2 regions of the Cellulosimicrobium sp. So1_17 genome follow, and region 1 is predicted to be linked to the other one. Evidence: riboswitches for the same ligand, from Rfam matches in the RefSeq annotation. Region 1 holds a riboswitch; the other holds the start of a gene.

What was found. A riboswitch is a leader RNA that binds a small molecule or an ion and turns the genes downstream of it on or off. The one in region 1 is predicted to bind thiamine pyrophosphate.
Region 2: it holds a riboswitch for thiamine pyrophosphate, as region 1 does, so the genes downstream of both, ACZCLJ_RS15700 (thiamine ABC transporter substrate-binding protein) here and ACZCLJ_RS03845 (ECF transporter S component) in region 1, are expected to answer to the same signal.

What each region holds. Positions count from the first base shown of each region.
Region 1 covers NZ_CM143702.1:858,085-863,187, forward strand. The annotation lists gene ACZCLJ_RS03830 (PPOX class F420-dependent oxidoreductase) at 1-212, shown strand, start outside; gene ACZCLJ_RS03835 (DUF1330 domain-containing protein) at 246-551, shown strand; gene ACZCLJ_RS03840 (Rv2578c family radical SAM protein) at 559-2,217, opposite strand; TPP riboswitch at 2,357-2,478, shown strand; gene ACZCLJ_RS03845 (ECF transporter S component) at 2,585-3,220, shown strand; gene ACZCLJ_RS03850 (ABC transporter ATP-binding protein) at 3,213-4,970, shown strand; gene ACZCLJ_RS03855 (energy-coupling factor transporter transmembrane component T family protein) at 4,967-5,103, shown strand, end outside.
Region 2 covers NZ_CM143702.1:3,566,160-3,571,262, reverse strand. The annotation lists gene ACZCLJ_RS15705 (ABC transporter permease) at 1-1,477, opposite strand, end outside; gene ACZCLJ_RS15700 (thiamine ABC transporter substrate-binding protein) at 1,474-2,562, opposite strand; TPP riboswitch at 2,630-2,733, opposite strand; gene ACZCLJ_RS15695 (DUF4235 domain-containing protein) at 2,845-3,111, shown strand; gene ACZCLJ_RS15690 (hypothetical protein) at 3,172-4,572, shown strand; gene ACZCLJ_RS15685 (hypothetical protein) at 4,536-5,103, opposite strand, start outside.

The sequences.
Region 1 (5,103 bases):
TCCAGGTGGACGGGACGGCCGAGGTGATCGAGCTGCCCGACGCGGTCGAGCCGCTCGTCGACTACTACCGCGCGATCTCCGGCGAGCACCCGGACTGGGACGAGTACCGTGCGGCGATGGTGGCCCAGGGCAAGTGCCTCGTGCGGGTGACGATCACACGCTGGGGTCCGGTGGCGACGGGTGGCTTCCCGGCCCGCCTCGCCGACGGCTGACGCGACCACGCGTCCGGGCGTACCGTGCGGCGCATGACGATCATGGTGTGCGTCCTGCTGTGGCCGACCGGTGACGCCGACGCGCTGTCCCGCTACGAGGACGAGGTCCTCGCGCTCGTGCCGGTTCACGGCGGTCGCGTGGTGCAGCGCGTGCGCGCGCTGCCCGGCCAGGACCCGACCGCGCCCTGCGAGGTGCAGGTCATCGAGATGCCCGACGACGCGGCGCTCGCCGAGTACATGGCGGACCCGGCGCGTGTCGCGCTGGCCGAGGTGCGCGACCGCGTCGTGGCCCGCACGGAGATCGTGCGTGTCGCTCCGGTGCCGGCGAGCACCGCCTGAGCGAGCCTCAGAACAGCACCTGCTCCACGCCGCCGCCCGCGAGGTCGAGCGCGCCGCCGTCGACCGGCATGCCCGCGAGCGCTCCGGCGGTCGGCGCCGCGGTGGTGTCGCGGGCGAGGCTGCCACGGGGGTACGCGCCGTCGACGGGCGGCTCGGCCGCTCCGAGGCCGCCGAGCTCACCGCGTCGGTAGCGACCCTCGACGCCCGACGGGCCGCGGTGGCCCGAGACGGCGAAGCCCCGGGTCTCGAGCATCGGGCGCACGCGGTCCCACAGCCAGGACCGGTAGGCCTTCGACGCGTACGTGCCGCGCTCGTAGACCCGCTCGTACCCCGGGACGAGGCGCGGATGCTCGCGCGCGAGCCACGCCATGAACCACTCGCGCGCCCCGGGCTTGAGGTGCAGCGGCAGCACGGTCACGCCGGTGGCGCCCGCGTCCTTGACCGCGTCGAGGAGGTCGGTGAGCGCGCGCGTGGAGTCGGTCAGCCAGGGCAGCACGGGTGCGACCATGACGCCGCACGGCAGGCCCGCGTCGCGGACCGCGCGGATCAGGTCCAGGCGCGCGCGAGGACTGGGTGTGCCGGGCTCGACCGACGCCTGCAGACCGGGGTCGAGGAGCGCGAGCGACACCCCGATCCCGACCTCGACGCGCGACGCCGCGTCGACGAGCAGCGGCAGGTCGCGGCGCAGCAGCGTCCCCTTGGTGAGGATGGACAGCGGCGTGCCGGAGTCCGCGAGCGCCCTGATGATGCCGGGCATGAGCCGGTAGCGACCCTCGGCGCGCTGGTAGGGATCGGTGTTCGTGCCGAGCGCCACGGGTTCGTGCACCCAGGACCGCTTCGCGAGCTCGGCGCGCAGCACGTCGTCGACGTTGACCTTCACGACGACCTCGCGGTCGAAGTCCTCGCCCGCGTCGAGGTCGAGGTACTGGTGCGTCGGACGCGCGAAGCAGTTGTGGCTCACGACCCCGTCGGCGACGAAGTCGCGTGTCCCGGTCGTGATGTCGACCAGCTCGACCTCGTCGCCTGCGCCGCCGAGGGCCTCGAGCGCCTCGACCCGCAGACCCTCGCCGCCGGTGACGTCGCGACCGAGGACCGGCGCGGAGCCGTCCGGCGCGGCCGCGAGGTCGCGCAGCGCGTGACGTCCCGGCCCGACGAGCACGTCGCCCAGCGCGAGGTGGGCGCGACGCCCGTCGCCCCCCACGACGTGTCGCCACCCCCGTTCGGTGAGGAACCGGTGGTCGCCGCTGGCGACCAGACGCGTCCCGTCGGCCAGCGTCACGCGATAGGCACGCTTGCGCATGGTCCAGCGGTCGAGCACGCGCGTGCGGACGTACCGGCGGTAGGCGCCGTGCGCCTCGGTACCGACGATCTCGTCGCCCACCCGCAGCTCGCCGACGGGCCGGTGCGTGCCGTCGGCCAGGAGCACCGGGGTCTGCGGGCTCAGGCAGTACGAGCAGGCGTGGCTGCAGCCGCGGTACGGGTTGACCGTCCAGCGGAACGGCATGCGCGACATCGCGGGCACCTTGGACAGCGCGCTCTTGGCGGTGACCTCGTGGAACGTGATCCCGGCGAACTCGGGCGTGCGGACGCTGCGCACGAGACCGGCGCGCTCCAGCCCCGGGAGCGCCCCGTCGTCGACGCCGATCGCCTGTCCGTCCCACCTCACGCCATGATTCGAACAGGTGTTCGACGCCGGTGTCAAGGTGGCGTGCTGACGAGGCGGGCGGCCGGCGAGGCGGAGGCCGACGCGCCCGCTCCCCGAGACGGGGGATTGTCCCGAGCCGCGTCTGCCCCTAGGGTCGGCACGAACGCCCCCGGGGAGCGCACGAGCGCTGAGAGTGCCGGCCGGACATCCGTGTCCCACCGGCAGACCCGTGGAACCTGATCTGGTTCGTACCAGCGAAGGGAGCAGGGCCGACGTCACCGTCCCCTGCGCCTGCACGCGCCCGCGCGACCGCGCACCCGGGGCACGTGCGCGCGCGGGTGCGGGACGCGCCGTCGTGCACCCGTCGCGGCCCGACGAAGGGACCCGCATGACCGAGCCCACCGCCCGACCCGTCGCACGACCCGTCACACCCCGGCCAGGAGCGTCCCGGCGACCTCGCGGCCTGACGCTCCACGAGACCGTTCTCGTCGCGGTCCTGGGCGTCGTGTTCGGCTTCGTGTACTGGGCGCTCGTCCAGCTCTGGGCGCCGCTCCAGCTCGCGATGGGACCGCTCGCCGACCTCGCCGCGAACGTGCTCGCCGGCGCCTGGATCGTCGTCGGACCGCTCGCGACGTACATCGTGCGCAAGCCGGGCGTCGGGATCCTCACGGAGACGCTCGCCGCGCTCGTCGAGGTCGTGTTCCTCGCCTCGCCCGCCGGACCGCTCCTGCTGCTCGTCGGGCTCGTGCAGGGGGTGGGAGCCGAGCTGCCCTTCGCCCTCACGCGCTACCGCCGCTACGGATGGTGGGTCTTCGTCGCCTCCGGCGTGAGCGCGGCCCTCGTCACGTACGCGTTCAACGCGGTCCGGTTCGGCTGGCTCGGCCAGGACTACGCGATGCTCCGGCTCGGCGTCCAGGTCGTGTCGTGCGTGCTGCTGTGCGGGATCGCGGCACGCCTGCTCGGCGACGCGCTCGCGCGCACCGGCGCCCTCGACGCGTTCGCCATCGGGGCGCGCCGTGGCTGAGGTCGCGCCCGCCCCCGCCGCGCCCGGGACCGCGGCCGTGCGGACGCGGCGCCTGTCCGTCAGCGTCGGCCACGACGCCGTCCCCGTGCTCGACGCGGTGAGCCTCGAGGTCGCGGAGGGGACCGGGCTGCTCGTCGTCGGACCGTCCGGGTGCGGCAAGTCGACGCTCCTGCGCGTTCTCACCGGGGTCGTCCCGCACACGCTGCCCGGGCACGTGACCGGCGACGTGCAGGTCGCCGGCCACGACCCCCGGGAGATCCCTGTGGCACGCCTCGCCGCGGAGATCGGCCTGGTGCAGCAGAGCCCCGGCGACCAGCTGTGCCTCGGCGGCGTCGAGGACGAGCTGCGCTTCGCGCTCGAGAACCGCGCCGCCGACCCGGCCACGGTCGACGACCGGACCGCGCACGCCCTCGCCACGGCGGGGGCGACGCACCTGCGCGCGCGGTCGACGCACGCGCTCTCCGGCGGCGAGGCGCAGCGCGTCGCGCTCGCCGCCGCGCTCGTCACCGACCCCGCGCTGCTCGTCCTCGACGAACCCACCGCGCTCCTCGACCCGCAGGGCGCGCGCGAGGTGGGTGCCCTCGTCGCCCGGCTCGCCGACGGCCCGGGGCGGCGGGCGCTCGTCGTGGTCGAGCACCGCCTCGACGAGCTCGGCGACCTGCCCGACGCCACGCTCGTGCTCGACGACGGCGGGCGCGTCGTCGCGCACGGCTCCACCCGCGCCGTCCTGCGCGAGCACGCGCAGCGGCTCCTCGAGCTCGGCTGCTGGCTCCCTCTCGACGTCCTGCTCGAGGCCGCAGGGGCCCCCGGGCCTCTCGGCTCCGACCGCACCGACGCGTGGCTCGTCGACCTCGCCTCCTCCTCGCGCACCGGCCCGTCCGCCGACCGTCCGGCGCGGGCCGGGCGGGCCCTGCCTGCCACGGCAGGCACGCCGGCACCCCCCGTGGCGCTCCGTGCGCGCGCGTTCACGGTGACACGGTCCGGCGCACCGGTCGTGCGCGACGTCGACCTCGACCTGTGTGTCGGCGAGGTGCTCGCCGTCGTCGGACCCAACGGGAGCGGGAAGTCCACGCTGCTGCGCGGGCTCGCCGGGCTGGAACCGAGGTCGGGCACGCTCACCGTGGCGGGGCCGGCGCCCGTCGCGATGGTCTTCCAGGACCCCGAGCACCAGCTCCTCGCACGGACCGTGCGCGACGAGGTCGCGTGGTCGCCGCGCCTCGCGGGCGTCGCGGACCTCGACGAGCGCGTCGCGCGGACGCTCGCGGCGTACGGGCTCACCCACCTCGCCGACGCGAACCCGTTCCGCCTGTCGGGCGGCGAGCAGCGGCGGTTGTCCCTCGCGACCGCGACGGTGCTCGATCCCCCGGTCCTGCTCGCGGACGAACCGACCTTCGGCCTCGACCGCGCCCAGTCCGACGCGACCGCCCGGGTCCTGCGGGACCTCGCCGACCGGGGGGGCGCGGTCGCGCTCGTCACGCACGACCTGACCCTCGTCGCGCGGGTCGCCGACCGCGTGGCCGTCGTCGTCGACGGCGAGGTCGTCGCGGACCGTGAGACGTCGGCGGCGCTCGCCGACGACGCGCTGTGCGCCGGTGCGCGGCTCGCCCGGCCGCCGCTGCTCGAGTGGTGGGCGCGCACGGGCCGGTGCGAGGGCGTCGGGCTGCGCGCGCTCGTCCGTGCGCTCGACGACGCGCTCCTCGCCCGGTGCCGGCCCGGCCACGGCGACCGCGTCCCGGCGGTGCACGGATGAGCCCGCTCGCCCGGTGGAACCCGACCGTGAAGCTCGCGACGGTGCTGGTGCTGTCGACCGCCGCGCTGCTCGTGACGGACCCCGTGACCCCCGCGATCGGCTACGTCCTCGCGCTCGCCGCGCTCCTGGCGCT
Region 2 (5,103 bases), 1.9 Mb from region 1:
CGACGCTGCGGAACACGCGGCCGGGCGCGGCACCGAGCGTCGCGGCGGCCTCCCGGAGGCGCGGGTCGATCGCGCGCAGCGTCGGGAGCACCGTGCGCACGACGAGCGGGATCGCCACGACCGCCTGCGCGATCGGCACGAGCAGGCCCGAGGTGCGCAGGTCGACGTCGAGCCCGAGCGGCCGGTCCAGGGTGATGAGGAACCCGAAACCGACCGTCACCGCGGAGACCCCGAGCGGGAGCATGAAGAGCGAGTCGAGCGCGCCGATCGCCCGGCGTCCCGTGCGCGACCGCGGTCGCCGGGACACGACGAGCGCGACGAGGCCCCCGATCACCACCGCGAGCAGCGTCGCGAGCGCCGCGGTGCGCAGCGAGTTGCCCGCCGCCTCCCACACGGTGACGGACAGCGCGTTGCGCCCGCCCGTCGTGCCGAGGTTCGCGTAGTTGTCGAGACCCCAGCCGCCGCCCGGCACGCGCAGCGACCGCACGACGAGCGTCGCGAGCGGCAGCCCGACCAGCACCACGACCACGACGGCGGTCAGCGCGGCGGGCAGGAGGTCACCGCCGGGCCGGCCGCTCGCCGGACCGCCCGACCCGCGCTGCCACAGCCGCAGCGGGTGCGCAGCGCTCGACGCGGCGGTGAGCGTCAACGCCCGCTCACGCTTCGCGCGCGTGCGGTTCGCGACCGCGAGCGCCGCCACGACCACGACGAGCTGCACGACCGACAGGACGGCGGCGGTGCGCAGGTCGAGGAACTGCGTCGTCTGGATCCAGATCTCGGTCTCGATCGTCCCGTAGCGGATGCCGCCGAGGACGAGGACGACGCCGAACGCCGTCGCGCAGAAGAGGAAGACGATCGACGCGGCGCTCGCGATCGCCGGGGCGAGCGCGGGCAGGGTCACCGTGCGGAACGCGCGCCACGGCGTCGCGCCGAGCGCGCGCGCCGCCTGCTCCGCGCGCGGGTCGAGGTGCTCCCACAGCCCGCCGACCGTGCGCACGACGACGGAGTAGTTGAAGAACACGAGCGCCACGACGATCGCCGCGAACGTCCCGTCGAGCCGCAGGAACCCGAGCGGCCCACCCTCGACGAGGAGCGTGCGGAACGCGACGCCCACGACGACCGTGGGCAGGACGAACGGCACGGTGACGAGCGCGCGCAGCACGCGCCGCCCGCGGAACCGGCACCGGTACAGCACGTGCGCGCCGGGCACGCCGAGGAGCAGCGAGAACGTCGTCCCGAGCACGGCCTGCCACAGCGTGAGCCGGACGATCCGCCACGTCCGCGGGTCGGAGAACACCTCGGCGAACCCCGACAGGTCGAGCCCGCCCTCCGGCCCGACGAACCCCCGCGCGACGAGCGCCACGACCGGCCACGCGAAGAACACCCCGAGGAACACCAGCGGCACCGCCGCCGCGACCCCCCACAGCAGCCCGCGCCGAGCACGGGACCACCCACGGCCGAGCACCGGCGTGGTCAGTCGACGACCGTCGCCGTCCACGCCTTGATCCACTCGTCGCGGTGCGCGTCGATGTCCTCGGGCGCGACCTCGAACGGCTCGTCGGCGAGCGGGGCGAACTGCTCCCACTCGGCGGGCAGCGCGACGGTGTCGTCGACGGGGTACATGTACATCTGGCCCGGGACGTCGGCCTGGAACGCCTCGCTCACGAGGAAGTCGACGAGCTGCTGGGCGCCCTCGGGGTTCTCGGCCCCGGCGAGGACGCCCGTGTACTCGACCTGGCGGAAGCACGTGTCGAGCAGCGCGCCCGTCGACGACGACGTCCCGTCCTCGGAGACCGTGAACGCGGGCGAGGTCGAGTACGACAGCACGAGCGGGCGGTCGCCCGCGCCCTCGCCGCCGGAGAAGTCGACGGAGTAGGCGTCGGACCAGCCGTCGACGACCTTGACGCCGTTCTCGCGCAGGTCGGCCCAGTACTGCTCCCAGCCGTCCTCGCCGAACGCGCCGACGGTCGCGAGGAGGAACGCGAGCCCGGGCGACGACGTCGCGGGGTTGGTCACGACGAGCAGGTCCCGGTACGCGGGCTCCGCCAGGTCCTCGAGCGTCTCGGGCTCCGGCACCCCGGCCTCGGTGAACCACGCGTGGTCGACGTTGATGCACACGTCGCCGACGTCGACGGGCGTCAGCTCGCCGTCGCCGACGGCGTACGGCTCTGCGGACGCCGGGAGGTCGGCGGGCGTGTACGGGTCGAGCACGCCCTCGTCGATCGCGCGGGTCGCGAACGAGTTGTCGATCCCGAACACGACGTCGCCGAGCGGCGAGCCCTTGGTGAGCACGAGCTGGTTGACGAGCGCGCCACCGTCGCCGGGGGCGACCTGCTCGACGGTCAGCCCGCTCTCCTCCTCGAACGCGGCGAGCACGTCGTCGCTCACCGCGAAGGAGTCGTGCGTGACGAGCGTGACGGTGCCCGACGACGCGCCGTCGCCCCCGGCCGTGTCGTCGCCCCCGCTGCACGCGGCAGCGGCGAGGAGCGTGACCGCGGCGAGGGACGCCGTCGTGACGTGACGGCCGGGCCGCGCTGCCCGACGACGGGTGGTGTGCTGCATGTGTCCTCCCCGGACGTTCAGGAGGGGTCCATCCGCCAGCGTCGGCGCGACGGCCGACGCGGACGGGTGATCGAGATTCCCGACTTCCTCCACCGGTGCTAACCGGATCAGGTTCGAGGGTCTGCGGTGGTCCGCACTCTCAGCTCCCGGGGAGCTCCCCTGTCGTTCCCGGCGAGCGTACACCGCGGTGGCTGCCGCACGGCGTCGACGCAGGCCAGGGACTACGGTGGTGCGCAGCACACCCGGCCCCGCCGGGACCGCCGACCCGATGGAGGAGCACCCGTGGCAGACACCGAGGAGAAGGCCACCCTCGCCGTCAAGGTGGGGACCGTCGCGCTGACGTTCGCGGCCGGCTGGGCGGCGCAGAAGCTCGTCACGCTCGTGTGGGCGAAGGTCACGGGGCACGACGCGCCGAAGGACCTCGACGACGAGGAGGTCGGCATCGTCTCCGCCGTGACGTTCGCGGCCGTCGCCGCGGGTGTCGGCGTCCTCGCCCGCCGGTTCGCCGGCAAGGAGGCCAAGCGCGTCGTCACGCGCTTCCTGTCGTAGTCCTCGGCTCGTCGTGAGCCAGGTCGGGCCCCGGCGCGCAGCCCCGGTACCCTGGCGCGCGTGACGGACCCCGTCCCGATGACCTCGACGCCCGCGCCCGACGCCGGCGCCGCGCCGTCCGTGCTGCGCGCGGGCTCGCGCGTCCTCGTCGACGCCGGACGCCTCCTCGTGCGCCACTGGCCCGCGCTCGTCGCGGTGGCGGTGCTCGCCCAGGTGGCCCACGAGCTCGCGCTGCAGGCGGCGCTCACGGTCGCGCCGTCGTCGGGTGAGCTCGGGCTGCTCGTGCTGTGTTTCTCGCCGCTCGCGACGGTCGTCGGGATCGTCGTCATGCTGCACGTCCTGCGCCGCGAGCCGCGGGACGACCGCGACCGGATCGAGGTGCGCGCTCTCCTCGGGTCGATCGCGTCGGTGCTCGTCCCGTACCTCGTCATCTACGAGTTCTACGGCGGTCTGTCGTCCGACTGGCAGGCGTACGTCGACTCCGCCGCGCTCGACCACGCGTTCGCCGCCGGTGCGGGGATCGAGACCGCCGACCCGATCCCCGAGGGCTTCGGGCTCACCGTCGTGCTCCTCGTGGCCGGCGCGCTGCTCGCCCGTACCCTCCTCGAGCGCCTCGCGAAGCGCCTGGAGCGGGGCGTCGTCGAGGCGGGCGGGGAGGCCCGACGCAGCGCCCGCACGGCCGCCGTGCGCATCGTCGCCGGGTACTGCGAGGTCGTCTGGATCGTCGTCGGCGCCTTCACCGTGACGGCGGTCGTCGGGAGCGTCCGCGAGTGGTGGACGTCGCGCGTCGTCGTCGTCGAGGTGACGACGTGGTGGGACGGCGTCGTCGCACGCGTGGACCTCCTGGAGCCGCTGGTCGCGGCCGTCGGTCCGACGACGTCGCTCCTGCTCGCGGGGATCGTCACCGGGCTCGTGGTGCCGCTCGCGTGGCTCACGCTCGGCACGATCGTCTACGGGGTCGAGGCGGTCGACGTCGTCGACCCCGCGCGGACGCGCGCGGCGCAGGACGGCACCGACGGACGCGCGACGCGTGTCGTCGACCGGGTCAACCGCACGCTCGGCGAGAAGCGTGCCCAGGCGGCCTGGGGCTTCATGCTCGACCCGGGTCGGCGGTTCGGCGGCCTCGTCGGCGCCCTCGGCATGCTGTGGCGCAGCCGCTGGAGCGCGGTCCTGCTGTTCTGCGTCGCGTTCGCGCTGCTCACGCTCGCCGAGCAGACCGTCTTCACGGCGGCCCAGGCGGTGCTCGGCCAGCCCGGCATCGTCGCGTGGCGCGCGGTGATCGGCCCGCTCGAGACCGTCGCGACGGTCGTCGTGCAGGTGCTCACGACCGTTCTGCTCGCCGCCGCGGCCGACGCGCTGCTCGCCAACCTGGGACTGCCGTCGGCGCTGCGCACGCGACGCGCGGCGCGGCTCTCGCGCGAGCGTCAGCCGGACCCGGCGGTGACCGGCAAGGACCAGTAGTCCGGCAGGAGCTCCGGCTCGACGAGGCGCACCTCGGCGGGCTCGGCGTCGTCGGGCGTGAGGAAGTACTGCGTGGCGCGGCTGGAGACGGCACCCGTGCACACCGGCGGATCGGTCACCGGCATGCCGGGCAGCGACGACGCGCCCGCGGTGAACTGGCGGCCCGACGTGTCGACGAGCACGACCTCGCACGCGGAGTACGCCTCCTCCGCGCTCGCCGGGCCGGGCGTGGCGTCCGAGCGCACCGACAGGTCGACGGCCCACAGGGTGTACCCGTCCGGGGCCTCGACGCGGCCGTCGTAGCCGTCGTCGAGCCAGTCGACGACCTCGGTCCCGGCGAGGCGGGCCCGCACGTCGCCGACCTGCGCCCAGCCCTCGTCGTCCGCCGTGTGGCCGCGGTGCGGCTCCGACGCCCACCACCCCTGCACGGCGTCGGAGCGCCAGGTGAGCGCGCCGAGCGCCGCGAGCGCGACCGCGAGCACCACCAGCCACCAGCGGTTCGCGCGCCACCATCCGACGCCGCCGACGCCG